3 regions of the Stutzerimonas sp. C6.4V genome follow, and region 1 is predicted to be linked to each of the others. Evidence: predicted binding sites of a transcription regulator. Region 1 holds the regulator's gene; each other region holds the start of a gene.
The links. The regulator sigma-54, encoded in region 1, starts transcription at its own class of promoters, with help from an activator protein. The targets are predictions, from matches to a motif close to ANTGGCATNNANNTTGCTNT.

Region 1 (9,436 bases):
AGGGAACGCTTACGCATCTGAGCCTCGCAACAGGTCGTCGGCATAGTCCGGCGCAGGGAAATGGAACGGCACAGGGCCATCCGCGGCGCCGCGCATGAATTGCTGAATCCTCGGGTTATCCGACTGGCGCAAGTCCGCCGGCGTGCCCTGCCCCAGGACCTGGCCGTCGCCGACCACATAGATGTAATCGGCGATGCTGGCCGTTTCAGCCAGATCATGGGACACCACGATGCTGGTAATGCCGAGCGCGTCGTTGAGCAGACGAATGAGCTGGACCAGCACGCCCATGGCAATGGGGTCCTGGCCGGCAAAGGGCTCGTCATACATAAGGATCTGAGGGTCCAGGGCAATGGCCCTTGCCAGTGCCACGCGACGTTTCATGCCACCGGACAGTTCGTCCGGCATCAGCTCGACCGCACCGCGCAACCCGACCGCCTGCAGCTTCATCAGTACGATGTCCCGGATCATTTCCTCCGGCAGCCTGGTGTGCACACGCAAGGGGAAGGCGACGTTCTCGAACACGTCTAGATCGGTAAACAGCGCGCCACTCTGGAACAGCACGCCCATCTGCTTGCGCATGTCGAACAGCTCGCGGCGCGAGAGACTGGGCAGGTTGGTCCCGGCCACCCAGACTTCGCCACTGACGGGCTTCAACTGTGCAGCAATCAGGCGCAACAAGGTGGTCTTGCCACAGCCTGACGGCCCCATGATGGCCGTCACCTTGCCGCGCGGAATGACCATGTCGATGTTATTGAAAATGCTCCGCTCGCCGCGCTTGAAGGTGACACCCTTCAGCTCGACGGCGTTAGCGTTGGCGGCACTCATCGGATCTCCTCGGATACAGCCTGCGAAACAGACGCGCTCCGAGCGTTCGGAGATACTTCGCAGAGCCGTTTTGGCGGCGCGAACTATAGCACCGCGCCGTAGGCGTCCCAAGCAGCCCACTGTATCGGCACATGAGCAATCGCACGCCGTTCAGCTTGCATTCAGCTACAGGCGCGACGATCTGCACTAAAGCTTTCGGTGAGGGGCGGCTGGATTGGCGCTATAATCTCGCGTTTTCATTCAGGCGATGACCAGACATGAGCCAGAGCAGCCAGCTGATCGAGACTGCCCAACGCACTATCCGCATGGAAGTGGAAGCGGTCGAGCAACTCAGAACGCGTATCGACGAGCAGTTCGTCAGGGCCTGTGAACTCATCCTGCAGTGCAAGGGCCGTGTCGTGGTGGTCGGCATGGGCAAATCGGGCCATATCGGCAACAAGATCGCCGCCACTCTCGCCAGCACGGGCACCACGGCATTCTTCGTACACCCGGCCGAAGCCAGCCATGGCGACATGGGCATGATCACCCGGGACGATGTCGTGCTGGCGCTCTCCAACTCGGGCAGCACCAGCGAGATCGTGACCCTGCTGCCGCTGATCAAACGCCTGGGCATCACCCTCATCAGCATGACCGGCAACCCCGAATCAGTGCTGGCCAAGGCCGCCGAGGTCAACATCGACGCCAGCGTAGCCATCGAAGCCTGCCCACTGAATCTGGCGCCTACGTCCTCCACCACCGTGAGTCTCGTGCTGGGCGATGCCCTGGCCATTGCCCTGCTCGAAGCTCGCGGCTTCACCGCGGAAGATTTTGCCTTTTCCCATCCGGGCGGTGCGCTGGGACGGCGCCTGCTGCTCAAGGTCGAGCACGTCATGCATTCCGACGACCGCCTGCCACAGGTAAGCCGGGGCACGTCGCTGCGTGACGCCCTGCTGGAGATGACCCAGAAAGGCCTCGGCATGACGGTCGTGGTGGAAGAGGATGGCCGCCTCGCCGGGATATTTACCGACGGTGACCTGCGCCGCACGCTGGACAAGGGTGTCGATGTGCGACAGGCCAGCATCGACCAGGTCATGACCATCCATGGCAAGACCGCCAACGCCGACATGCTCGCCGCCGAAGCCCTGAAGATCATGGAAGACAACAAGATCAACGCGCTGGTGGTGGTCGACGAACGCGACCGCCCGGTGGGCGCACTGAACATGCACGACCTGTTGCGTGCAGGGGTAATGTAATGAACGATCTGCTGCGCCGCGCCCGAGATGTTCGCCTGGCCATTTTCGATGTCGATGGTGTGCTCACCGACGGCAAGCTGTATTTCCTGGTCGACGGCAGCGAGTTCAAGACCTTCAACACCCTGGACGGGCACGGCATCAAGATGCTGATCAACTCCGGCGTTCGCACCGCGATCATCAGCGGACGCAAGACCCCGGTGGTCGAGCGGCGCGCCCAGGGGCTCGGCATTCAGCACCTGTACCAGGGTCGCGAAGACAAGCTGGTGGTGCTCGATGAACTGCTGGGCGAACTTGAACTCGATTATGCTCAGGTGGCCTACCTCGGCGACGACCTGCCCGACCTGCCGGTCATTCGCCGGGTTGGCCTGGGCATGGCTGTCGCCAGCGCCGACAGCTTCGTCCGTCAGCATGCCCACGGCGTCACGACCGCACGCGGCGGCGAAGGCGCTGCACGCGAGTTTCTGCGAGTTGATCATGCGCGCGCAGGGTACCCTGGACGCCGCGCAATCCGCCTATCTATGAGGTCCCGATGCTGAGCCGAATCCGCCTTCCCGGCCTCCTTCTGATGATTGCGCTGCTGCTGGTCGCGGTAGGCTATTGGAACATTCGTCCCGAAAGCTTCATGCAGGACGCCCCGGCCACCGCTGCAGAGCAATCACCGATCGACTTCTATGCCACCAACACCCGCACCGTGCAGTATCAGCCGGACGGCAAGCGCAACTACGAGCTGACAGCAGACAAGGTCGAACATATCAAGGCAAGCGACGTCAGCCTGCTGACCCGCCCCGACCTTCGCTCCTACCGCGGCTCCGCCCTGCCCTGGCACGTTACCAGCGAGCGCGGCGAAGTTGGCCCGCAGGGCAAGGAGGTGGAGCTTATCGACAACGTCCGCGTCGAGCGCACCGATGCCAAGGGCCGCCCGACAATCATCACCAGCAGCCGGATGACCGTGCTGCCGGATGAGGAATATGCCGAGACCGGGCAACCCGTTAGAATCGTCGCCGCGAACGGCGTTACGAACGCTACGGGTATGAAAGCGTACCTGAACGAAGGCAGGATGCTCCTGCTATCCAATGTAAGAGGCCAGCATGAGCTGCGTTAAGACCCTTCCTTTCCTGCTCGGAATGAGCATCTTCCTGCTCGGCGCCAATGCCCATGCACTGCCCGAAGACCGCAACCAGCCGATCCGCGTGCAGGCCGACACGGCCGAGCTGGACGATCGCCAGGGCGTCGCGGTCTATCGCGGTGATGTGGTCATCACCCAGGGCACGATGAAGATCACCGGCGACACCGTGACCATCACCCAGAACAAGAACGGTGACGTCGAAGTATTCACCTCGATCGGCAAGCCCGCCTATTACGAGCAGAAGCCGGCGGTCGACAAGGAGATCGTCAAGGCCTATGGGCTGACGATCCAGTACTTCGCGGCAAACGAGCGTATCGTGCTGATCGACCAGGCAAAGGTCGTCCAGGAGGGCAATACTTTCGAAGGCGAAAAGATCGTTTATGACACCCAGCGCCAGATCGTCAACGCAGGCCGCGCAACCAATACCGATGTGACCACGCCACAGCCGCGCGTCGACATGGTCATCCAGCCCCGCAAGAAAGACGAGTCGACAGCGGAGCAGAGCGAGTAATGGCAACGCTGAAAGCCCAGCACCTGGCCAAAAGCTACAAGAGCCGTCAGGTCGTGCGCGACGTGAGTCTTTCGATCGACAGCGGTCAAATCGTCGGCCTTCTCGGGCCCAACGGTGCCGGAAAGACCACCTGCTTCTACATGATCGTGGGACTGGTCAGGGCCGACCAGGGCCGCGTGCTGATCGATGACCAGGACGTAACCCACCAGTCCATGCATGGTCGAGCACGGGCAGGCATCGGCTACCTGCCACAGGAGGCCTCGATCTTCCGCAAGCTATCGGTGGCCGACAACATCATGGCGATCCTTGAGACGCGCAAGGACCTGGACCGCAACGGGCGCCAGCAGGCACTTGAAGGCTTGCTTCAGGAGTTTCATATCAGCCACATCCGCGACAGCCTCGGCATGAGCCTGTCGGGTGGCGAACGCCGTCGCGTCGAGATCGCACGTGCGCTGGCCACGGCACCCAAGTTCATCCTGCTCGACGAGCCTTTCGCCGGCGTGGACCCGATTTCGGTCGGCGATATCAAGCAGATCATCCATCACCTCAAGGCCAAGGGCATCGGCGTACTGATCACCGATCACAATGTCCGCGAAACGCTGGATATCTGTGAAACAGCCTACATCGTCAACGATGGCCAACTGATCGCCGAAGGCAACGCCGAGACCATCCTGGCCAACCAGCTCGTGAAGGAAGTGTATCTCGGACACGAATTCCGCCTCTGATTGCGGGATTTCGCTTCGAGACAGGCACCGGGGGCTAGGCAAAGGCTTCGTTGGCAGGCATATAATTTGCTTACAGGGACGCCGGCGGGCGTCAACGAAATGGAACAGGCGCGGTTGCGCCGGCAAACAAGGTTCGAAGTCCTCTGCCATGAAACCATCGCTAGTCCTGAAGATGGGCCAGCAGCTGACGATGACACCGCAGCTGCAACAGGCCATACGACTGCTCCAGCTGTCCACGCTGGATCTCCAGCAGGAGATCCAGGAAGCGCTGGATTCCAACCCCATGCTCGAACGCGAGGAAGATGGGGACGACTTCGACAACTCGGACCCTATGGCCGAGTCGGTCGAAAGGAAGCCCGAGACCACGGCAAGCGAGCAGAACAATACCGACACCCACCATGAAGAGCCGATCAATACGGTAGAAAACTTCGAGGACGGTGATTGGGGAGATCGCATCCCCAGCGAGCTGCCAGTCGATACTGCCTGGGAGGACATCTATCAGACCAGCGCCAGCAGCCTGCCCAGCAGCGATGATGACGAATGGGACTTCACCACCCGCACCTCCGCCGGTGAAAGCTTGCAGAGCCATCTGCTCTGGCAGTTGAATCTCGCGCCGATGAGCGACACCGATCGGCTCATCGCGGCCACGCTGATCGACTGCATCAACCCGCAGGGCTACCTCGACGAGACCCTGGAAGAGGTACTTGAATCCTTCGATCCGGAGCTCGAAATCGAGCTGGACGAGATCGAAGTGGTGCTGCGCCGTATCCAGCAGTTCGAACCGGCCGGCATTGGCGCACGTGACCTGCGTGAGTGCCTGCTTCTGCAGCTGCGCCAGTTGCCCGAGCGCACCCCGTGGCTGGCGGAGGCGATGCGCCTGGTTGGCGACCATCTGGACATCCTCGGCAGCCGGGACTACAGCGCCCTGATGCGCCGCATGAAGCTCAAGGAAGATGAACTGCGCCAGGTTGTGGACCTGATCCAGACCCTCAATCCGCGCCCGGGCTCGCAAATCGAAACGAGCGAGCCGGAGTACGTGGTGCCCGATGTCATCGTGCGCAAGCACAACGACCGCTGGCTGGTGGAACTGAACCAGGATGCCATGCCGCGATTGCGGGTCAATGCCCAGTATGCAGGCTTCGTAAAGCGTGCCGATTCGAGCGCTGACAACACCTTCATGCGCAACCAGTTGCAGGAGGCGCGCTGGTTTATCAAGAGCCTGCTCAGCCGCAATGAAACCCTGATGAAAGTCGCCACGCAGATCGTCGAGCATCAGCGCGGCTTTCTCGACCACGGCGATGAAGCCATGAAGCCCCTGGTGCTGCATGACATCGCCGAAGCGGTCGGTATGCACGAGTCGACGATTTCCCGCGTCACCACTCAGAAATACATGCACACACCTCGCGGCATCTATGAGCTGAAATACTTCTTTTCCAGCCATGTGAGCACCGCCGAAGGCGGCGAATGCTCCTCTACTGCGATCCGCGCGATCATCAAGAAGCTGGTGGCTGCGGAAAACCAGAAAAAGCCATTGAGCGACAGCAAGATCGCTGGTTTACTGGAGGCACAGGGTATCCAGGTCGCACGCCGAACAGTCGCCAAATATCGCGAATCTCTCGGGATCGCGCCGTCTAGCGAACGCAAGCGGCTGCTGTGACGCAGGCGACCTGAGCGGCTCATCGCCAGCCCTTCGCACGTGGCAATAAGGAGATGCAGTATGCAAGTCAACATCACTGGCCTTCACCTGGAAATCACCGAAGCCCTGCGTGACTACGTCGAGGAGAAATTCGAGCGACTGGAACGACATTTCGATCGCATCATTGCCGTCCAGGTAGTGCTGCAGGTCGAGAAACTCAGACAAAAGGCCGAAGCCACGCTGCACGTAGCCGGGCGCGAAGTCGTTGCCAACGCCGAACATGAAGACATGTATGCAGCCATCGACCTGCTTGCCGACAAGCTGGATCGCCAGCTCATCAAGCATAAAGAAAAACAGCTCGACCATAGCCAGGGTGCCCTTGCTCGCTAACCCATCATGATCCGAATCGAAAACATCCTGACCCCCGGACGTTCCCTCGTGAACGTACCGGGAGGTAGTAAGAAACGCGTCCTGGAGCAGATCGCCAAGGTGATCGCCCAGGATTTGCCAGACCTGGACCCACAAACTGTCTTCGAGAGTTTCGTTGCCCGCGAAAAACTAGGCTCCACCGGGTTTGGCAACGGTATCGCCATTCCTCACTGCCGCATGGCCGGCTGTGCATCGCCGCTTAGCGCGGTGTTGCGACTCGACGGGCCAGTGGACTTCGATGCCATCGACGGCGCACCGGTTGACCTCTTGTTCGTGCTTCTGGTCCCGCAAGCCGCAACCGATGAGCACCTCGAACTGCTTCGCCAGATCGCCAGCATGCTGGATCGCGAGGAGGTGCGCGATCAGCTGCGCAAGGCGCCTACCAGCCAGGATCTTTACCAGGCGATTGTTGATATACAAAGCGGCCGCTAGCGAGGCGGCATGTCACGCCTCCGCATGAAGTGAGGGAAGAGACGTGTACCCAACCTGCGAATCCTGTGGTCGATATATCAGCCTGAACCGGCGCATCGACGCGTATGCCAAGCCACCTGCCGCGGTAACGCCATGCGCCTGATCATCGTCAGCGGGCGCTCGGGCTCGGGGAAAAGCACCGCACTGGCGGTACTCGAAGACAACGGTTTCTATTGCATCGACAATCTGCCAGCCGGGTTACTGCCAGAGCTTGCCGAACGAGCGCTACTGCACACCGAACTCCTGCAACCACAGGTCGCGGTCTCCATTGATGCGCGCAACCTGCCAAGCCAGCTCAAGCGCTTTCCCGAGCTGCTCGACGAAGTACGCGCGCGGCACATCCACTGCGATGTGCTGTACCTCGACGCCGCAGATGAAACCCTACTGAAGCGCTTTTCCGAAACCCGTCGGCGCCATCCGCTGACCACCGAGCATCGCTCGCTGGCCGAGGCGATCCATGACGAGGAATTGCTGCTGGCGCCGATCATCGATCACGCCGACCTGAAGATCGACACGACACATCTGAACCTCTATCAACTGCGCGACACGCTCAAGCTGCGCCTGCTGAACAAGCCCGAACCCGGCACCGCCTTTCTCTTCGAGTCGTTCGGCTTCAAGCGAGGCATGCCGGTCGACGCCGATCTGGTATTCGATGTGCGCTGCCTGCCCAATCCCTACTGGAAAGCCGAGTTGCGCGAATTTTCCGGACTGGATCAGCCTGTCATCGACTATCTCGCCATGCAGGCCGATGTCGAGGAGATGTATCAGGACATCCTGGGCTACCTGAGCAAATGGCTGCCGCGATTCGCCGCCAGCAATCGCGCCTATGTCACGGTTGCCATCGGCTGCACTGGCGGCCACCATCGTTCGGTTTATCTGGCAGAGCGCATTGGCCGGGCCCTGCGCGAGCCATTGAAGAACGTTCAGGTTCGCCATCGCGACCTGGCCTAGGAAAAAAAATGCCGTCCTGCGAAATCATCATCATCAACAAGCTTGGGCTGCATGCCCGTGCTGCGGCCAAGTTCGTCGGTGTTGCCAACCGTTTCCCCTGTCAGGTGCGCGTCGGACGTTGCCCGGCCACGCTGGTCGATGGCAAGAGCATCATGGCGGTGATGATGCTCGCCGCAAGCAAGGGCACCACGCTGCATCTGCACGCCGAGGGCGAACAGGAGCAGGAGGCGCTCGACGCACTGGTCGCCTTGATCGAAGATTACTTTGAAGAGGGTGAGTAGCTGGAAGCTGGAAGCTGGAAGCTGGAGGCTGGAGGCTGGAGGCTGGAGGCTGGAGGCTGGAGGCTGGAGGCTGGAGGCTGGAGGCTGGAGGCTGGAGGCTGGAGGCTGGAGTCAGTGTGGCTAGGCGCTGAATCCCGTCAAGCTTTTTGCCTAGCCTCAGGCTTCCCGTTCCAGACCTCCAGCTGCCCTATTACTGCCCCGCCACCTTCATCCGCTCGATCAGCACCGAACCGGTATGAATGCTGCTGCGCTTCTCGATGTCATTGCCAACCGCAACGATCTGACGAAACATGTCGCGCAAATTGCCGGCTATCGTCACTTCCTGCACCGGAAACTGGATTTCGCCGTTTTCCACCCAGAAGCCGCCTGCCCCGCGTGAATAGTCACCCGTGACCAGGTTCAGACCCTGGCCCATCAGCTCCGTCACCAGCAGCCCACGCCCCATGCGCTTGATCAGCGCCGCCTGATCCTCGTCCCCATGGGTCACGAACAGATTGTGAACGCCACCCGCATTGGCGGTGCTGGGCATGCCCAGCTTGCGGCCAGAATAGGTACCGAGCACATAGGAAACCAACTTGCCGTTGTCAACGAATGGCTTGGCGTACGTGGCCAGACCATCGCCGTCATAGGCAGAACTCGCCAGCCCACGCGGCAACAATGGCCGCTCATCAAGATTCAGCCACTCGGGAAACAGGACCTGCCCCAGGGCATCTTCCAGATAGGAGGACTTGCGGTAGAGGTTGCCGCCGGAAATGGCCGCGAGGAAATGTCCGAACAAACCCGTCGCCAACTCGGATGAGAACAGCACCGGCACATCGCAGGTTGGCACCGGTCGTGCGCCGAGGCGGCGAACGGCCCGCTCTGCCGCGCGGCGACCGATCGCTTGCGGGGCGGCGAGTTCGCTGGCAAGGCGGCTCACGTCGTAATGATAGTCGCGCTGCATCTGGCCCTCGGCCTCGGCAATCATCACGCAACTGAGGCTGTGCCGGGTACTGCTATAGGCTCCGATGAAACCGTTGCTGTTACCGTAGGCACGGCAGCCCTGATGCGTACTCAGACTGGTGCCGTCGGCGTTGCGGATACGGGGATCGGTGTCGAATGCCGCCGCCTCGCAGCTGAGCGCCAATTCCACTGCCTCGTCGGGCGAGATGGCCCAGGGGTGGTAGAGATCGAGGTCCGGTACGTCCCTGGCCATCAATTCGGGCGCCGCGAGACCGGCAAACTCGTCTTCGGAGGCGTGTTTGGCAAT
Region 2 (9,436 bases), 450 kb from region 1:
CGCTCTGTGCCATTTGCCGGGCCAGCCCACGGGCGTCATGACGGCGGTCCAGATTGCTGCAAGGCGAGCGGGGCTGGCTCACCTCGATCACAGCATCGCCCCAGCGGAAACGGTCGCCGATACATACCTGCCGCTCGTCCAGCCCCTGGGTGGACAGGTTTTCACCAAACGCGGCGGGGCCGATGGTGGCTAGGTGCGGGTAAAGGTTGCGCCAGCGACGGTAATGTTCGGCCGGGTAATGGCAAAGGCTGCGATCGGGGCCGCCATGGAAGCGGCGGTCGGCGACCCGGTCACCCTGCAGACCGTCGTAATCGAGCCAGACAGTAGCTGCTGCAAGGTGTTTGTCGATGGCAGACGGCTTGTCTGTACGAGGTAAAGAAAGGAGCTGATCCCGTAGAAAGGGGCCATCGATCGGCCATCGCATGCACCTTTCCTGGTTGGGAGGCATAGAAAGCAACCTGTGCTCAGCCTTCGTTGAGCCGGGCGAGCTCGCGGCGGACCATGGCTGCGTACTCCGGCGGCTTGAGCTGGTACAGCTCGGTCGCGACCCAGGCCAACCAGCGCGGGCCCAGCGTTGAGCGCTGTTCGGAAAGGCGCTGCGCTTCTGCTTTCGCGCGCTCGGCATGCTGCTGGTGAAATTCCGACCGGCTCATTTTTGGGTCCCCGTTTAGCGAGCGGGAATTCTAAACGACAACGGAGCCGGGGGGCGGCCCGCTGCTTGGTAAAGCCGCTGTACCGCGCTAGGCTCGCGGTACCTGAGATAGACGAGAGTACGCCATGCCGGGGTCAGTGAACTTCAAGGACAAGATATCCCGTCAGCGACCCTACGGACGCGTCGACTCGGCCCCCAGGGCCTTGGACGGTGACTTGTCGCTGATTATCGATCAGCTTGAAAGTGACCGGGGCCGCATCATCAACTCCGCCGCGGTTCGGCGTCTTCAGCAAAAGACCCAGGTTTTCCCTCTTGAGCGCAACGCCGCGGTTCGCAGCCGGCTGACGCACTCACTCGAGGTCCAGCAGACCGGACGCTTCATTGTCCGCACACTGTACAAGCAGCTGGGTGACAAGGCGGCACGCTACGGTCTGGACGGGCTGCAAGGGGCCTTGGAGAGCCTGGTGGAGATGACGTGCCTGATGCATGACATTGGCAATCCACCCTTCGGGCACTTCGGTGAGTTCGCCATTGGCGAGTGGTTCACGCGGCACATGGACACACTGTTCGACGCGGCCGTGCCAGACGGGCAGGGTGATGCCGAACTGCGCCTGCGCATGCTGCGTGACCTGGAGCACTTCGAAGGCAATGCCCAGGCGATCCGGCTGGTGGTGAGCCTGTTGCGTCTCAACCTGACATATACGCAGACAGCCGGTCTGCTCAAGTACGTGCGCGCCGCCTACGCACCAAAGCCGGCCAAGGGGACGCCCGGCGCCTATCTGCTGAAGAAGCCCGGGTTCTATCTTGCGGAGGAACCTTTCGTCGCTGATCTCCGGGCTGCGCTAGGCCTGCAGCCCGGCACCCGCCATCCGGTGGCCTACATCATGGAAGCGGCTGACGATATTGCCTACTGCCTGGCCGATATCGAAGACTCGGTGGAAAAAGGCATCTTCACCATCGACCAGCTGGCGCAGCTGCTGGTCAGCCGATTTGCCGAGCACGGCTCTCCCGACGAACCGATTGGCGCCACCGATCGCAGCTTTCGCAGCATGGTCGAGTACGCCCAGTCCCGTGCGCAGAACGAGCCGATCAACAAAGTGGGTGAATTTTTCATCTGGTTGCGGGTGAACATGGTTCATCCGTTGGTGCAGCATGCGGCGGCGCAGTTCATCGAACATATCGAAGCGGTCTACCACGGCACCCTGGACCGCGCATTGCTGGAGGACGCCAGCTTGCCCAACGCCATCGTGCAGACGTTCAAGGATGTCGCGATGGACCGCGTGTTTTGCCACCGCGAGGTGGAAACGTTGCAATTACAGGGATACCGAATCCTGCAGGGCCTGCTCGATGCCTACGCACCGCTGCTGGTGGTGACGCCGCAAACCTTCCAGGCGCTTACGGAAGGCACCTGCCGGCGTGAGCCCTATCTGCAGATGCTTGCCCGTCGTTTGCCCAGCCAGCTGATCAAGGCTTATCACGAGGCCCTGAAGGCGCACCTTCAGGGAGCCCCGGACTGGCCGTTGTGGGAGTTCTACTACCGCTGCCGGATGTTGCAGGACTTCGTCAGCGGCATGACCGATCAGCTGGCCCAGGACGAATACCAGACGCTGTCTGCCTTGTAGTTCCATTTCAGTCCGCTTAGCCATCGCCATTCCGCTTGGAGGCAGGACTTGCTGCGCCACTTTGGTACGTTATCGCCGCTTCGCTGGTATAGCACTTGCATTGGTCTGGTGCGGCTCTATCGCCTGCAGCCCCCAAATGGCGCAGGAAGACAGCCTGGCTAACACGCGCAGTTCTCGTAACCCTTTGATGAACAAGGTTTAACGGAGAGAACTCGAGCTGCTCTGGTTAGCCCTCGTCGTAAGTGAACGCAAGCCAATTCAAAAGCGTGACGCAATTTGGTGCGTTTAGTTGATAAGGCTTGCTGTTTTGGTGCGCTAACTCCACAGGACGCAGTAGATGGATAATCCAAGCAGTGCGGTTGAAGTTCTGGTTCACGGGGCCAATACCCTGTTCATTCTGATGGGCGCCGTCATGGTGCTGGCGATGCACGCCGGTTTTGCCTTTCTGGAGGTCGGTACTGTACGCCTGAAGAATCAGGTCAATGCGCTGTCGAAAATCATCGCTGACTTTGCGGTATCCACGTTGGCGTACTTTTTCATCGGCTACTGGGTTGCCTATGGCGTCACCTTCCTCCAGCCGGCCGATCAGCTGATTGCCGAAAATGGTTACTCGCTGGTCAAGTTCTTCTTTCTGCTGACGTTCGCGGCCGCGATTCCTGCGATCATCTCCGGGGGTATTGCCGAGCGCGCCAAATTCGGGCCGCAGCTGTGCGCGACTCTGCTGATCGTTGCCTTCATCTACCCGTTCTTCGAAGGTCTGATGTGGAACGGCAATCTCGGCCTTCAGGCCTGGCTAGAAGCACAGTTCGGCGCTCCGTTTCACGATTTCGCCGGCTCGGTGGTAGTGCACGGCATGGGTGGCTGGCTGGCGTTCGGCGCGGTGATTCTGCTCGGTCGACGCAATGGCCGATATCGCGACGGCCGTCTGGTGGCCTTTGCGCCATCGAACATTCCATTCCTGGCGCTGGGGTCGTGGATTCTTATCGTCGGCTGGTTCGGCTTCAACGTGATGAGTGCCCAGACCCTGGAAGAGGTCAGTGGGCTGGTGGCGATCAATTCGCTGATGGCGATGGTTGGCGGGACGGCTGCCGCCTGGGCGGTCGGCCGAAACGACCCTGGCTTCCTGCATAACGGGCCGTTGGCGGGGCTAGTGGCGGTCTGTGCCGGCTCGGATCTGATGCACCCGATCGGTGCGTTGGCCACGGGCGTTGTAGCCGGTGCGCTGTTTGTCTGGGCATTCACCGCGGCGCAGGCCAACTGGAAGATCGATGACGTGCTGGGTGTCTGGCCATTACACGGCCTATGTGGCGTCTGGGGCGGGCTGGCTTGTGGTGTGTTCGGCCAGCACGCGCTGGGTGGACTGGGTGGCGTCAGCCTCTTCAGCCAGCTGATCGGCAGCCTGCTGGGTGTGGTGGTTGCGCTGATGGGCGGATTCCTGGTCTACGGCCTGCTCAAGACGGTGGTGGGCATTCGCCTCAGCCAGGAGGAGGAATTCAATGGCGCGGACCTATCCATTCACCGCATCGGCGCATTGAGTCACGACTAAGCCCAACCGGTAAGCTTGGCCGCTACGCGCGGCCAGCATTTATCGTTACGGCAAGCCATCCTGAAACTGACGGCCTCCATAGGCGCGCATGAACAGCTCAATGCAGCTTTCGACATGCCGCCTCGCATCTTCCGCTTCCAGTTGGTCGACGTAGCCGATCAACAGGCGGAAATGGCCAGCACCCTTGATCAAGGTGCAGAAGTGTTCAGCCGCACGCATCGGCTCGGGGGTATTCAGCAGGCCACGATCGTTGGCATGGGCAAACATTTGCTGAAGGTCGACGAGCAGTAGCTGTGGGCCCACGTCAAAGAACATGCGTGACAGGGCCGGGTTCTGTGTCGCCATGGCCACCATCAAACGATGCAACCCAATCGATTCGGGGCTGTTGACCAACTCCTGAAAGGCGCAGCCGATGTCGAGCAGCGCTTGCCCAATCGGGCGATCCCCATCCAGCAGGAACAGGCTGCGAGGCAGGCGTGTCTCGCAGATGGCCTTCACCGCCGCAGCAAACAGGGCTTCCTTGTCCTTGAAATGGCTGTACAGCGTGAGCTTGGAGACCCCGGCTTCTGCCGCGATGGCCTCCATGCTGCTGCCTTCGTAGCCGTTGTTGAGAAACAGGTCTCGGGCTGCCGCGAGAATCGCCTCGCGCTTGGCTGGATCCTTCGGCCGGCCGGGGCCAGAGGAGATAGATAGGCTATCGGTCATGAGGTTTTTAATACTGGACTGGCTGGTTCGGTATTTTTACTATACCGCGCAGTATAAGTATTAGAACCCGCATCGCGACAGAGAGAGATCCGACGTGTTCCGACATGCCTTGCCCTTCCTCGGTATCCTTGGTTTCGCCGTGCTTGCCGGTTGCGGCAACAGTGAGCCGGAACAAGTCTCGACACGTCCCGTGATGGTGGTCCAGCCACAAGCTGCCGGGGAAGCGTTCGAAAGCTATCCCGGAGAGGTTCACGCTCGTTACGAGCCCGAGCTGTCATTCCGGATTGGCGGCAAGGTAACCGAGCGAATGGTCGAAGCAGGCGAGCGGGTGCGCAAGGACCAGGCGCTGGCGAGCCTGGATCCCCGGGACGTCAAACTGCAACTGGAGGGTATCCGCGCTCAGGTCGCTGCCGCCGAGGCCAACCTGCGCGTCGCCCGCGCCGAGCATGAGCGCTACAAGACGCTTATGGATCGCCAGCTTGTCAGCCGCTCGCAGTTCGATACCTCGGAAAACGCCTATCGCTCGGCGCAGGCGCGCTTGCAGCAGGCTCGCGCCGAATATGATGTGGCAAGCAATCAGGTTGACTACGCCGTGTTGCGTGCGACCCGCGACGGCGTCATCGCCCAGCGGCGAGTCGAAGTCGGCCAGGTCGTTGCGCCAGGCCAGACGGCGTTCGTTCTGGCGGCCGATGGGGAGCGCGAGGTGTCGATAAACCTGCCGGAACAGGCGCTGGACCGCTATTCGGTGGGCCAGAAAGTGGAGGTGGAAATCTGGTCGCATCCCGGCAAGCAGTATCCGGGACATATCCGCGAACTGTCCCCAGCGGCTGACCAGCAGTCACGTACCTATTCGGCACGGGTTGCCTTCGATGACGCCGAGGTGCCCGCCGAGCTTGGCCAGAGTGCCCTGGTATCCATCCGCAACAATGGCGACATCCCGCTTGCCGTTCCCCTGTCCGCCATCACCGCTGAGCAGGGCGAGGCCTATGTCTGGCGGGTGAAAAGCGATGCCACACTCGAGCGCGTTCCTGTGCGCACCGGTGCCTATGGTGAATCGCTGGTACCTGTGCTTGATGGCCTGAATGCTGGTGACTGGGTGGTGCTGGCCGGCGTGCAGATGTTGCATCAGGGCCAGTCGGTCAGGGCGGTGGATCGCGACAACCGTCCGGTCGTCCTGGCAGCGCAGGAGTAACCACGATGCGCTTCAACCTTTCCGCCTGGGCGCTGGGCAATCGGCAGATCGTGGTTTATCTGATGCTGCTGATGGCTATCGTGGGAGCCTTGTCCTACAGCAAGCTCGGCCAGAGCGAGGACCCACCCTTTACTTTCAAGGCGATGGTGATCCAGACGCAGTGGCCTGGCGCTACCGCCGAAGAGGTCTCGCGTCAGGTCACCGAGCGCATCGAAAAGAAGCTGATGGAGACCGGTGAATACGAGCGCATCGTTTCGTTCTCGCGGCCGGGCGAGTCGAACGTCACCTTCATGGCCCGTGACTCGCTGCGGTCCGAGCAGATTCCAGACCTCTGGTATCAGATCCGCAAAAAGATCGGAGACATCCGACACACCTTGCCCGCCGGGGTGCAGGGCCCGTTCTTCAACGACGAGTTCGGTACCACCTTCGGCAACATCTACGCGCTGACCGGCAAGGGCTTCGATTATGCCGTGCTCAAGGATTACGCCGATCGCATCCAGCTCCAGCTGCAGCGTGTAAGGAATGTCGGCAAGGTCGAACTGATCGGTTTGCAGGACGAAAAGATCTGGATCGAACTTTCCAACGTCAAGCTGGCCACGCTGGGTGTGCCGCTGGAAGCCGTCAAGCAGGCATTGGAAGCGCAGAACACCGTGATGTCGGCGGGCTTCGTCGAAACGCCCAGCGACCGCGTTCAATTGCGCGTGACCGGCAGCTTCGAGACAGTGAAGGAAATCCGAAACTTCCCCATCCGCGTGGCTGGCAGCACTTTCCGCATCGGCGACGTTGCCGAGGTCTATCGTGGCTTCAACGACCCGCCCGCGCCGCGCATGCGCTTCATGGGTGAACCGGCAATCGGGCTTGCCGTGTCGATGAAGGAGGGGGGCGACATCCTCGTGCTGGGCGAAGCGCTGCAAGAAGAGTTCGCGCGCCTTCAGCGGGAGCTGCCTGCGGGCATGGAGCTGCGCAAGGTGTCCGACCAGCCAGCCGCTGTGAAGACCGGGGTGGGCGAGTTTGTACGGGTGCTGATCGAGGCTCTGGTAATCGTTCTGCTGGTGAGTTTCTTCTCGCTGGGCGTGCGCACCGGTCTGGTCGTGGCGCTGTCGATTCCGCTGGTGCTGGCCATGACCTTTGCAGCGATGAACTACCTGGACATCGGCTTGCACAAGATTTCGCTGGGCGCGCTGGTACTGGCACTGGGGCTGATGGTGGACGACGCGATCATTGCCGTGGAGATGATGGCGATCAAGATGGAGCAGGGCTTCGACCGGCTAAAGGCGGCGAGTTATGCCTGGACCAGCACGGCCTTCCCGATGCTCACCGGTACGCTGATTACCGCAGCAGGTTTTCTGCCAATTGCCACTGCACAGTCCAGCACCGGCGAATACACCCGCTCCATCTTCCAGGTAGTGACCATCGCCCTGATCGCGTCATGGATTGCGGCCGTGGTGTTCGTACCGCTGCTCGGCGAGAAGCTGCTGCCGGACCTGGCCAAGCGTCACGCCGCCAAACACGGTGGCAGCGATCAGGGCCATGACCCTTACTCGACACCCTTCTACCAGCGGGTACGGCGGGTGATCCAATTCTGTGTACGCCGCCGCAAGACGGTCATCATCCTGACGTTACTGCTCTTCATAGGCGCGATAGGCTTGTTTCGAATCGTGCCGCAGCAGTTCTTTCCTGCCTCGGGCCGGCTCGAGCTGATGGTTGACCTGAAGCTGGCCGAAGGCGCATCGCTCAAGGCCACCGAAGCCGAGGTGCATCGCCTCGAGGAAATGCTCAAGGACCGTGCGGGGATAGACAATTACGTGGCATACGTGGGCAATGGTTCACCACGGTTCTACCTGCCGCTGGATCAGCAGTTGCCGGCGACCAGCTTCGCGCAGATCGTGGTGTTGGCAGAGAGCATCGAGCAGCGAGAAGCGTTGCGCGGCTGGCTGATCGACCGTCTGCGAGAGTATTTCCCGACCCTGCGTGGTCGTGTCAGCCGGCTGGAAAACGGCCCGCCGGTGGGCTATCCGGTTCAGTTTCGGGTGACCGGCGAGCACATCGACGTGGTGCGCAAACTGGCACGCCAGGTGGCGGCAAAGGTGCGTGAAAACCCCTATGTCGCAAACGTACACCTCGACTGGCAGGAACCGAGCAAGGTGGTCTGGCTGAATGTGGATCAGGATCGCGCCCGTGCGTTGGGCGTGAGCACGGTCGAGCTGTCGGGCTTCCTCAAGCGCACCTTCACCGGTACCACCGCAAGCCAGTTTCGTGAGGACAATGAGCTCATCGAGATCCTGATTCGCGGTACCGTTCGTGAGCGCGAGGCGCTATCGATGCTACCCAGTCTGGCCATTCCCACTGCAAGCGGTCGCAGTGTGCCCTTGTCGCAGGTCGCGACGCTGGAATATGGCTTCGAAGAGGGGGTGATCTGGCATCGAAATCGCTTGCCGACCGTGACCGTTCGCGCCGATATCTACGGTGACCAGCAGCCCGCCTCGCTGGTCCAGCAGATCGAACCGAGCCTGGTGGAGATCCGCGACTCGCTGCCTGGCGGGTACCTGCTCGAAGTCGGTGGAACTGTCGAGGACTCCAGCCGTGGCCAGGCATCGGTGAACGCTGGCATGCCGTTGTTCGTGATCGTCGTGGTGAGCCTGCTGATGCTGCAGCTCAAGAGCTTCTCGCGCTCGGCCATGGTGTTCCTCACCGCTCCGCTGGGGCTGATCGGCGTTGCCCTGTTCCTGTTGTTGTTCGGCAAGCCGTTCGGCTTCGTGGCGATGCTTGGCACCATCGCGCTGTCCGGCATGATCATGCGTAACTCGGTGATCCTCGTGGACCAGATCGAGCAGGATATCGGCGCCGGGCAGGATCGCTTCAATGCAATCATCGATGCGACAGTGCGGCGCTTCCGGCCAATCGTGCTGACTGCCCTGGCATCCGTGCTGGCGATGATCCCCCTGTCACGCAGCGTGTTCTTCGGCCCAATGGCGGTGGCCATCATGGGCGGCTTGATTGTCGCGACTGCGCTAACCCTGCTGTTCCTGCCAGCGCTTTACGCTGCCTGGTTCAGGGTCAGGGAAACGCCTCAGGGCTGAAGCTGTCGGCGTGCAGCGCCTGGCCAGCCATTGCTTAGATTGCAAAGGCCGCCGAGGTAACGCCGCGGCCATTCTCAGCGCACAAAAGGGCGTCTCCGTTCGTCTACTTGGGGACACCGGGCGAACCGCCGCACGCTAAGCTTAAGCCTGTTAATCCTCAAGGAAGCCAGGCCGGAATATATGGGCGCAGTATGGCGGTCCGACTCATCCCGGACGGGTAAAGGCAAACGTGCGCCGGTACCCAAGAAACCCGCAAATCAACCGAGACATGGCAGCCGTTTGGCTCGCCGTATGGGTCTGTTGCTGGGCGTTTCATTGTTGGCCGGTGGCGGATATGCCGCCTGGCATGAAATGCAGACCTCAAAGCTGCAGGCATTGTGGCTAAGCCGTTATGCCGAAAAGCTCGACTATGGGCTCGAATCCGGCGCCAGCTCGGCGATTCTGTTTCCGGCTGCCGGTCCGTTCGATCGTAGGCTGGGTTATGCGCAATTGCCGACCTTTCTCGAGCGGCTGACACAGCGCGGCTTCGATATCCAGCAGCAGGTGCGTTTTTCGCCAGCGCTGCAGCGCTACGCCGGCCATGGATTCTTTGTGCCTTATCCGGAAAAGTCCCAGGCCGGGCTGACGATCGACGATTGC
Region 3 (9,436 bases), 890 kb from region 1:
ATCAGCACCATCCAGCCGGTCGCCAGCGACAGTCGCAGGCCGGTGAAGATCATCGGAATGGCAGCCGGCAGGACGATGCGGCGCACATGGCTGAGCGGCGACAGGCGCAGCACGCGGCTGACGTTGGTCAGGTCCTTGTCCAGATTGGCCACGCCAACGGTGGTGTTGATGACCGTGGGCCAGAGGCAGCACAGCGCGACGGTCAACGCTGAGGTGACGAAGGACTTGGCGAACAGCGGGTCCTCGCTGACATAGACGGCGCTGACTACCATGGTGACCAGCGGCAGCCAGGCGAGTGGTGAGACCGGCTTGAACACCTGGATCAAGGGGTTGATGGCGTTGTACACCGGCTTGCTCAGGCCGCAGACGATGCCCAGCGGCACGGCGATCAGCGAGGCGAGGGCGAAGCCGGCCATCACCGTGTACAGGCTGGTGAAGATCTGCTCGAAGAAGGTCGGCTTGCCGGTGTAAGGGCGAATCTTGACGGTGGCATCGGGGTTCTTCGCCAGCGTCGCGGCGTTGCGTTCTTCCTGGCGCTGGTAGAAGGCGGTGGCCTTTTCCCGCGACTGGATGTGCGCATCGACCAGCCCGTTGAATTGCTTGGCCACCTGGGTCGGACCGGGGAACTGGCCGAGGCTGGTCTGGATGTTGCTCGCCACCAGCTGCCAGAACAGCAGGAAGGCGAGCACGCCGACGACCGGCATGATGACCCGGGCGAGCCAGCGCTTGAGGCGGACCTGACGGGCCACCTCGAGGGTTTGTTTGATGTTTTGCACGACGGCTGGGTTGCTCATCGACATGTCCTCCTGGGTTGGGAGGCCTGCGCCTCCCATGCGCGGGATCAGAGCGTGGTATCGCCTTTCAGGCCGATCGCGAACTGTTCGAGGTAAGCGTTGGGCGCGTGGCCGTCGTAGGTGATGCCGTCGATGGTGTCGGCCAGCGGTTCGCGGATGCCGTCTTCGTCGGCGGGCGGCACGTCTTCGGCACTGAGCAGGCCGTCGGCGATCAGCTCTTCGGCGGCCTGGCGGTAGATTTCCGGGCGGTAGACGCGCTTGGCGGTTTCCAGGTACCAGCTGTCCGGCTTGGCTTCGGCGATCTGCCCCCAGCGGCGCATCTGTGTCAGGTACCAGATGGCATCGGAGTAGTAGGGGTAGGTGGCGTGGTAGCGGAAGAAGACGTTGAAATCCGGTACTTCGCGCTTGTCGCCCTTTTCGAACTCGAAGGTGCCGGTCATCGAGTTCGCGATGACCTTGGCATCGGCGCCGACGTATTCCGGCCGCGAGAGGATTTCCACGGCTTCCTGGCGGTTGGCGTTGTTATCTTCATCGAGCCACTTGCCAGCGCGGATCAGCGCCTTGACCAGCCGCTTGTGGGTTTCCGGGTTCGCTTCGGCCCAGGCCTTGGAAACGCCGAAGACCTTTTCCGACATGTTCTTGCGGATCGCATAGTCCGCCACCACCGGCACGCCGATTCCCTTGAACACGGCCTGCTGGTTCCAGGGCTCGCCGACGCTGTAGCCATGGATGGTGCCGGCTTCCATGGTCGAAGGCATCTGCGGCGGCGGGGTGACCGAGAGCAATGCCTGGGCATCGATCTGGCCGCTGATGTCGCCCTTGGCAGGCGCGTAATAGCCCGGATGGATGCCACCGGCTGCGAGCCAGTAGCGCAGCTCGTAGTTGTGAGTCGAGACGGGGAACACCATGCCCAGATTGAACGGCTTGCCGCTGGCCTGGAACTGTTCGATGACCGGCTTGAGCGCGTCGGCCTTGATCGGGTGCACGGGCTTGCCATCGGCCATCGGCACCTGGGGCTTCATCTGCTCCCAGACGGCGTTGGACAGGGTGATGGCGTTGCCATTGAGATCCATGGTGAAGGCGGTGATGATCTCGGCCTTGGTGCCGAAGCCGATGGTGGCACCGATCGGCTGGCCGGAGAGCATGTGCGCCCCGTCCAGTTCGCCGTCGATGACACGGTCCAGCAGAACCTTCCAGTTGGCCTGGGCTTCGAGCGTGACGTACAGGCCTTCGTCCTCGAAGAAGCCCTTCTCGTAGGCAATCGCCAATGGCGCCATGTCGGTAAGCTTGATGAAGCCAAGCTTGAGTTCTTCTTTTTCAGGTTCGGCAGCCCAGGCGGCCATAGGTATCAATTGCAGCAGGGCTGAGCAGCCAACGCTGGCAACCAGCGCTTTCAGTAGCGTACGGCGGGTCTTGCGCATGATTCATCCCTCAATCGCGAAACGAAAAAAGGCGTCACGGACACACCCTCTGCAAGCGCAGAGCGAGCACCGTTGACGCCTTTGTCAATTCGTCCCGATCACCGCCGTTGGCGACCCGAAGACGTGGTGCCAAGGTGATTGCAAGGGGCTTGCCAGATTCATTCTCGGCGTAGATCAGTTCTGAAACGCATTAAAATACAGGTGGTTAGCGATTGTGCATGGCGGATGGCTGGGTGCTGGTGGCCAGTTGGTCGAGCGATGAGAAGAGCGAAACTCGTGCAAAGCGCAGAAACCTGGCGCCTTTTTGGTTCACGGCGAAGCGACATGAGACGTTGTTAGGAACTGCTTATCAGCACTGCGCAGGTGAGGGTGGTGGGATGTTGTGCCATGGGTGGGGCGGGCGAACAAGTTCGTCCCTACAGAAAGCGCCATGTGGATGTAGGGACGAATGATTTGTCCGTGGCACTCACTGTCCCAGCAGATCATTCATCGCAATGATCTGCTCGGCGACCTGGATCAGCTTCTGCTGGCGGCTCATGGCCTGGCGGCGCATGAGGGTGTAGGCCTCTTCCTCATTGCAGTTGCGCATCTTCATAAGCATGCCCTTGGCCAGTTCTACGCGCTTGCGTTCGAGCAGTTGCTGGTCGCGAGCGTGCAGTTGCGCACGGATGGCCTGGTCACTTTCGAAGCGCGCCATGGCCACGTCGAGGATCGGCTTGAGGCGCTGGGCCTGGATGCCTTCGACGATGTAGGCGCTGACGCCGGCACGGATCGCCTGGCGCATGGCGTCGGGGTTTTTGTCGTCGGTGAACATGACGATGGGGCGGGGCTGGTCACGGGTGACCATGACGACCTGCTCCATGACATCCCGGCCCGGTGAATCCGTATCGATCAGCACGACATCCGGGCGGACGGCTTCGACCCGTTCGGGCAGGTCAATGGTCAGGCCGGACTCTTCGATGACTTCGAAACCGGCCTCGATCAGCGCATCGCGCAAGCGGCCAACCTTGCGTGGGGTGTCATCGATCAGGAGAACACGAAGCATGGCTGTCTCCCTTTTCAAGGCTTGCACAGCGATGGAGTGCCCGTCAGGGCATGCAGGGCAAAACTGCGCGCGTAGCCGGCAGGATCGCTGCCATCCCAGTAGCTGCCGTCCATGAGCCTGGCGCTGCGCATGGGGGACGCGGGGACGGGAATGCCCAGAGCGGTCGCTGCATCGCGGTACAGGCTTGTCTGCTGCACGCTCTGAGCTACGGCGAGGTAATCCGGATCTTCACGAAGCAGGCCCCAGCGACGTAGTTGTGTCATGAACCAGAGGCCGTCGGAGTGGTACGGCATGTTTACCTCACCGTCACCGAAGAAGCGCAGTGGGTGTTTGTCCTGCCAGGCATGACCGAGGCCGTCTTCATACTGGCCAAGGAAACGTGGTTCGATGGCTGCGACGGGCGCATCGACATAGTCGCGGCCGGCTATCAGCTGCGCCGTGCTGCGGCGGTTCTCCCTGCTCTTATCGATGAAGCGGCTGGCCTCGAGAATGGCCATGACCAACGCGCGGGCGGTGTTGGGATAGTGGTCGACGAATTCCTGGGTACAGCCGAGTACCTTCTCCGGATGGTCGGCCCAGATCGACTGGCTGGTTGCGATGGTGAAACCCATGTCCTCTGCAATAGCCTGCGCACCCCAGGGCTCGCCGGCACAGAAGCCATCGATGCGACGCGCCCGTAAATGGGCCACCATCTGCGAGGGTGGCACCACCAGCGTGCGGACATCGGCTAGCGGGTGAATGCCGTGAGCGGCCAGCCAGTAGTAGAGCCAGAGCGCATGGGTGCCCGTGGGAAATGTCTGGGCGAGCGTGAGTTTTGCACCACTCTGGCGCACGCATTGGCCAAGCGCATCAGGATCGATCACGCCAGCGGCTTTCAGTTCACGGGACAAGCTGATGCTCTGCCCGTTCTGCGCCAGCCCCATAAGCACCGCCATGTCCTTGGGGGCACCGCCACCTATGCCGAGGTGCACGGCGTAAACCAGCCCGTACAGCCCGTGCGCGGCATCGAGTTCGCCTTCGACCAGCTTGTCTCTCACGCTGGACCAGGAACTCTGTCGGCGAAGATTGAGCGTCAGCCCATAGGGCTGCGCAAAGCCCTGCGTCGCTGCGACGATCAGGGATGCCGCATCGGTCAGCGCCATGAACCCCAGGTTTACTACGTGCTTTTCCGGCGCGTCGCTGCCGGCTACCCAGGCCTGGGCATCAGGGCGGGGCGAGGGGGAAAAATCGGTCATGCTGAGAAGTACCCGTTGCCGTGCGAAGCCCGCCCGCTGGTTTATGGGGGCTGAGGAGAGCTGAAACCTGTCAATGGATTAGCAAGCCACATGCCATGCAGGCGCAAGCCGCTCTGGCCGCAACGCCCATTCCGCCGGGGTTGGCCGATCAGCGGGGATACAAGGGCGGGAGAGTACCGGTTTCCTGACCGTCTTCAGTAGCCTGGCTTGCCGGCAGGCTCTGGATGGCTTGCCACAGGGCGTCGCCTTGCCAGCGTTGGCCGGTCTCGCTGTAGAGCGCGCCGTTGAGTCCATCCAGCGCCTCGGACAGCGGTTGGAAGCGCGCAGCCATGTCGGCGAGGGTTTCGGGTTGCTGGCGGGCCCAGGCGTCGAGGGCCTGGCGGGTGGCCTGGGTGTCGTTGGCCATACAGGCGCGTTTGAGATCGTCGAGCAGGCTGCGTGGAGTCGGCCCGGACTGAGCCGCACGGACTACCGCGGGTTGGCTGCGTGCGTGCAGCCACAGGCCGAACCCGATCAGGGTTGTCAGCGCCAGCAATGCGCTGCTCAGCTGCCAGGGCCAGAGCCTTGCCACATCCCGCTGTTCGGACACGTCGGCCGGCTCGATCACAGGCTGTTGCAGTTCGGGGTTGTCAGCTATCTGGAGGCTGCGCGCGGGCAATACGGTGCGTTCCAGACGATCTTCCAGGGTGTTCCACCAGACCAGTTCGATAGCTTGGAGCTGGAAGTCGCCAGCGCGCGTCGCCACCAGGGCTTCGCGCTGCTCAATGCTACCGCTGATGCCATCAGCGGTAATTTCGTTGTGCAGGCTCGGCTGGTCAGGGTAGCTGCGCAACCCGGGAATTCGGGTTGCCTCTATGGGAGGGAGTTGGCTGCTGGTCAAGCCGTTCGCCTTGAGCATCACGCTGCGGGTCAACGCCTCGCCAAGCTGTGCTTCCCCAGGCTCGGGGCTCCAGGCTTCGACCAGCGTCAGCCCTCGGGCAGGGAGCCAGGGCGCGTCGGCGGGATAATCGGCGGGCTTGGGTTTTACCATCAGCGGGATCGTCGGGGATTTCACCTGCGTCGAGCGCCCGAATCGCGATCCGTAACGGTCCCCGGCCGCAGGCGCGACCGTGGTGGCGCTGAACAGCTGAGCGGGGATCGTCAGCTCGCCGCTTTTCTGCGGGAATATCGCATAGCGGATCTCGATCACGCCGTGACGGACCCCGTTGATGTCCTTTTCGTAGGTGCGTGGCTCGCCCAGCCGCTCCACCAGCGCGTCGCCCATCTGTAGCGGCGAGAGCGTGCTGTCGTCATAGAGCGATACCGAATGGTAGATGCGCAGGGTCAGTAGGACCTGCGCCTGCACATAGGCAACTTCCTGGTCGAGGCTGGCGTCGATGAAAATCGGGGCAAGCAGGTCCGCAGCGCTGGCGCTGGATTCGGTGACATGCAAGGTGATGGGTTCGCTATGTGCCTCGCCGAGCCGCAATGGAGGGATGACGACATAGCCGGTCTGCCGCGGTTGCAGGGTAACCTGCCACTGGGTGACTGCCCGAGCTTCGCCGTTGCTACCGGACAGCTGGTTGTTCTGGCGGGTGCCGGATACCTTGAACAGGCTATCCAGCGGCTGCAGGTCGGGCTTGCCGAATGCGGTGGCATCAGCAGTCTCCAGGGTCAGCTCCACCGTTTCGTCCAGGCTCAACTCGGTGCGGTCCACCCGAGCGACAAGGGTTGCGGCGTGGGACGGCAAGCCCACCAGAAGCACAAACATCAGTGTCATCCGCCGGATCATCGCTTCAATTCCTGACGTTTGCGTTGTTCAAAGAGAAACTTGCGGCGTAGCAGCTCGCCGGGATCGTCCGGAATCCTGCGCAGCCATTGGTTCATCGCCTGGTCCTGCTCTGGATCGAGGGATTGCTCCGGTGCTTCGGCCAGTGTTTGTTCCGCAGTCGATGGTTCGGGTTCGGCAGAGGCCTCTGGCAATGCTTCGCCCGGCCTCTGCGTTTCCTCTGCCAGAGGTTTCGTGGGTCCGTCCGGCGCGTCGTGGGACGACGCTTGCCCTTTGCTCGCCTGTACCTGACTGCCCTGTTCGGCTTCGCTCATGGACGCCCGGTCCATCGGCTGGTCAGAGACGTCGTTTTCCTCCTGGGCCTGCCGTTGCTGCCGCAGCGCTTCTTCCACGATGGCCTTGTTGCGGCGTGCTATCTCAAGGTTCGGGTCCAGCTCCAATGCTTGATCATAGGCTTCGATGGCCGCTTGCAACTCGTCGTTGCGTGCCAGGGCATTGCCTCGGTTGTAATGGGCAGCGGCTGTATCGCCTTTAGCGAAACTTTCCGCCGCTCCGGCGAAGTCTCCTGCTTGATAGCGAGCGTAGCCCTGCCACTGATGGTCCCTGAACGTCTGGGCGGCTTCGTCGGGGCGTGAGGATTCGAGCAGGCGCATGCCTTGCTGGTCAGGACGCCACCACAGATCGTCCATGCTCATGGCGCTGGCCGGTTGCGGTAGAAACAGAACCAGCGGCAGGCAGAACAACCAGCCTCGGCGACCGGCACAGGCCGCCAGCAACAACAGGGGAAGCAGCAGCCAGTAGCCCTGATCGTGCCAGGCATCGAGTCGGGTGGTGTCTTCCTGCGCCAGCAGCTTTGCGCTGCGTTCGAGCAAGCCGAGGTTGCGTAGGTCGTCATCGTCCAGCCGAGCCTGCTGATAACGGCCACCCACGCGGCTCGCGAAACGGCGCATGGCGCTGTCATCCAGCCGGGGAATGACGATAGCGCCCTTGTCGTCCTTCATGAAGCTTCCGTCTGCAAGGGGAACCGGGGCGCCTTGTTCGGTGCCGATGCCCAGCAGAAGAAGCTGCTGGTCGCTGTCTTCGAGCATCTGTTCGATGGCTGCGCGCTCAGCCTCGTTCAGGCTGCTGCCGATGAACAATAGACGGCCACGTCCATTGGCCCCTCGCTGAAGCAATTCCATGCCTTGCGCCACGGCAAGATCGGCGCGATGACCGGATTCAGGCATCAGGTCGGGCTTCAATACCTCCAGCAGGTTCTGGGTGGTGGCCATGTCGTTTGACAGGGGTACCAGTGTATGGGCGCTTCCTGCGAACACCACCACCGCTGTCTGCGCATCCTCGCGCCGTTGCAGCAGATCGAGGACCTTGCGCTTGGCCTGCTCCAGCCGACTGGGACCAGCATCGGTCGCCAGCATGGCCGGAGTGGTTTCCAGCAGTATTACCAGTGGATCGGCGCGAGACAGGCTCGGCTGCTCGACGTGCTGCCAGCTTGGGCCGAGCAGGGCCAGGCACGCCAGCAGCCAGGCGGAGCCGAGCAGTACCCATGGCAGCTTGCTGTTACGCAGCTTGCCGCGGGTCAGCAGCGCGGCATGGAAGGCTTCGGGCAACAGGCGCTGCCAGCGGCCTGTCTGGCGCTGGCGATGCCATAACCGCCACAACAGCCAGATCGGCAGCGGCAGTGCGAGGAGCCAGAATGGCCGGAGCAGGTGTGGCAGCAAATCGCTCATGACGGCCTGCTCCAGCCGGCAAGGCGACGAAGCGCCTGGTGCCAGAGGCTTCGCGCAACCAATAGCCAGCTCATCAGCAGTGCGGCAGCCAGTGGCCAGGCATAGAGCGCAGTGGCCACCCGGGCCTGCGCGGCTTGTTGTGCGGCCGGTTCGAGTTGATCCAGCGTCTGACCAACCGCTTCCAATTCCTCATTCGAACGGGCCCGGAAATACTCGCCGCCGGTCTCAAGGGCGATTGCGCGAAGAGTGGTTTCGTCGAGATCACCGCCTGGGTTGAAGCCAAATCGGCCGAGCATGCTCTCGTCCGCTTCAGCACCGATGCCGATGGTATGTACCTTGACGCCTGCCGCTGCGGCGAGGCGCGCGGCCAGCAGAGGGTCGACTTCGCCTCCGTTGTTGGCGCCGTCCGTTATCAGCACCAGCACTCGGCTTTTGGCCGGGCGCTCGCGCAGGCGTTTGACCGCGAGCCCGATGGCGTCGCCGATAGCCGTGTTGCTGCCGGCGATGCCAATCACGGCTTCGTCCAGCCAGGTGCGCACCGTTTGCCGGTCAAACGTCAGCGGCGCCTGCAGGTAGGCTTTGCTGCCGAAAAGGATCAGCCCGACGCGGTCGCCGCGCCGCTCACTGATGAAGTCGCCGATCAGACGCTTGACCAGCTCCAGCCGGCTGATTTCCTCGCCTTGCCATTGCATGTCGGGGTAGTCCATGGAACCGGACACGTCGACCGCCAGCAGCAGGTCGCGACCACTGGTAGGAATCGGCAGCGGCTCGCCAAGCCATTGCGGTCTGGACGCGGCAAACAGCAACAGCAACCAGATCAGCAGAAAGGGCAATTGCTGACGCCAGCTGGGAAGTGCGATCTTGGCGCGTCGCCCGGCCAGGCTTTCCAGCTCGGCCAGAAAACCCACCTTCAATGCGGCGTCACCGCTTTCCGATACCGGCAGGAACCAGCGTAAAAGCCATGGCAGCGGAAGCAGCAGCCAGACCCAAGGCCACGCCAACTCAAACATGCTTGCGGATCCAGATCTGCACGGATTGCTCAAGCCCCTGTATGGCCTTGTCATCCAGGCGACACTCGGCACGGTATGCACCCTCCACCAGTACCATCCAGCGTGTCAGACCCGCTGCCGGGCACCGATTGTCGAGGAACGCCAGCCAGGCTCTGCCGCTCAGCGTGTGCGGATTGTCATCCGGATAGCGAATACGGCACAGGCGCTTGAGCAGCGCATTGATTTGCTGCAGCCAGTGGCTGGCGGGCTGGCCACCATATGGCTTGCTCAGCTGGGCAAGTTCCAGCAGGGCAGCCTCGCGTTGAGGGTCAAGCGTCGGTTCGGTGGTGGAAGTCTCGTCTCGCTTCAGATGCCGCAAGGGGCGCAGTCGCACCAGCAGGACGATGCTAAGAAGCAGCGCGCCAAGGAACCACCAGCCGGGTGCCAATGGCCACCA

Region 2: a site for sigma-54 is predicted at 2,357-2,376, ahead of AC4LFW_RS03405 (ammonium transporter). Genes of this name have one in related genera too.
Region 3: a site for sigma-54 is predicted at 4,574-4,593, ahead of AC4LFW_RS05585 (CmpA/NrtA family ABC transporter substrate-binding protein). Genes of this name have one in related genera too.

What each region holds. Positions count from the first base shown of each region.
Region 1 is NZ_JBZUBM010000001.1:265,719-275,154, reverse strand. Features, by position in the region: gene mlaE (lipid asymmetry maintenance ABC transporter permease subunit MlaE) at 1-17, opposite strand, end outside; gene AC4LFW_RS01245 (ATP-binding cassette domain-containing protein) at 10-825, opposite strand; gene AC4LFW_RS01240 (KpsF/GutQ family sugar-phosphate isomerase) at 1,083-2,057, shown strand; partial or broken gene AC4LFW_RS01235 (KdsC family phosphatase) at 2,057-2,579, shown strand; gene lptC (LPS export ABC transporter periplasmic protein LptC) at 2,587-3,159, shown strand; gene lptA (lipopolysaccharide transport periplasmic protein LptA) at 3,146-3,694, shown strand; gene lptB (LPS export ABC transporter ATP-binding protein) at 3,694-4,419, shown strand; gene AC4LFW_RS01215 (RNA polymerase factor sigma-54) at 4,568-6,076, shown strand; gene hpf (ribosome hibernation promoting factor) at 6,137-6,445, shown strand; gene ptsN (PTS IIA-like nitrogen regulatory protein PtsN) at 6,452-6,916, shown strand; gene rapZ (RNase adapter RapZ) at 7,049-7,906, shown strand; gene AC4LFW_RS01195 (HPr family phosphocarrier protein) at 7,915-8,187, shown strand; gene pmbA (metalloprotease PmbA) at 8,378-9,436, opposite strand, start outside.
Region 2 is NZ_JBZUBM010000001.1:713,424-722,859, forward strand. Features, by position in the region: gene AC4LFW_RS03390 (MOSC domain-containing protein) at 1-424, opposite strand, end outside; gene AC4LFW_RS03395 (hypothetical protein) at 465-653, opposite strand; gene dgt (dGTPase) at 778-2,274, shown strand; gene AC4LFW_RS03405 (ammonium transporter) at 2,612-3,820, shown strand; gene AC4LFW_RS03410 (TetR/AcrR family transcriptional regulator) at 3,866-4,525, opposite strand; gene AC4LFW_RS03415 (efflux RND transporter periplasmic adaptor subunit) at 4,620-5,717, shown strand; gene AC4LFW_RS03420 (efflux RND transporter permease subunit) at 5,723-8,797, shown strand; gene AC4LFW_RS03425 (transglycosylase domain-containing protein) at 8,978-9,436, shown strand, end outside.
Region 3 is NZ_JBZUBM010000001.1:1,157,696-1,167,131, forward strand. Features, by position in the region: gene AC4LFW_RS05570 (ABC transporter permease) at 1-794, opposite strand, end outside; gene AC4LFW_RS05575 (CmpA/NrtA family ABC transporter substrate-binding protein) at 842-2,215, opposite strand; gene AC4LFW_RS05580 (ANTAR domain-containing response regulator) at 2,682-3,260, opposite strand; gene AC4LFW_RS05585 (CmpA/NrtA family ABC transporter substrate-binding protein) at 3,275-4,495, opposite strand; gene AC4LFW_RS05590 (BatD family protein) at 4,644-6,266, opposite strand; gene AC4LFW_RS05595 (VWA domain-containing protein) at 6,263-7,990, opposite strand; gene AC4LFW_RS05600 (VWA domain-containing protein) at 7,987-9,000, opposite strand; gene AC4LFW_RS05605 (DUF4381 domain-containing protein) at 8,993-9,436, opposite strand, start outside.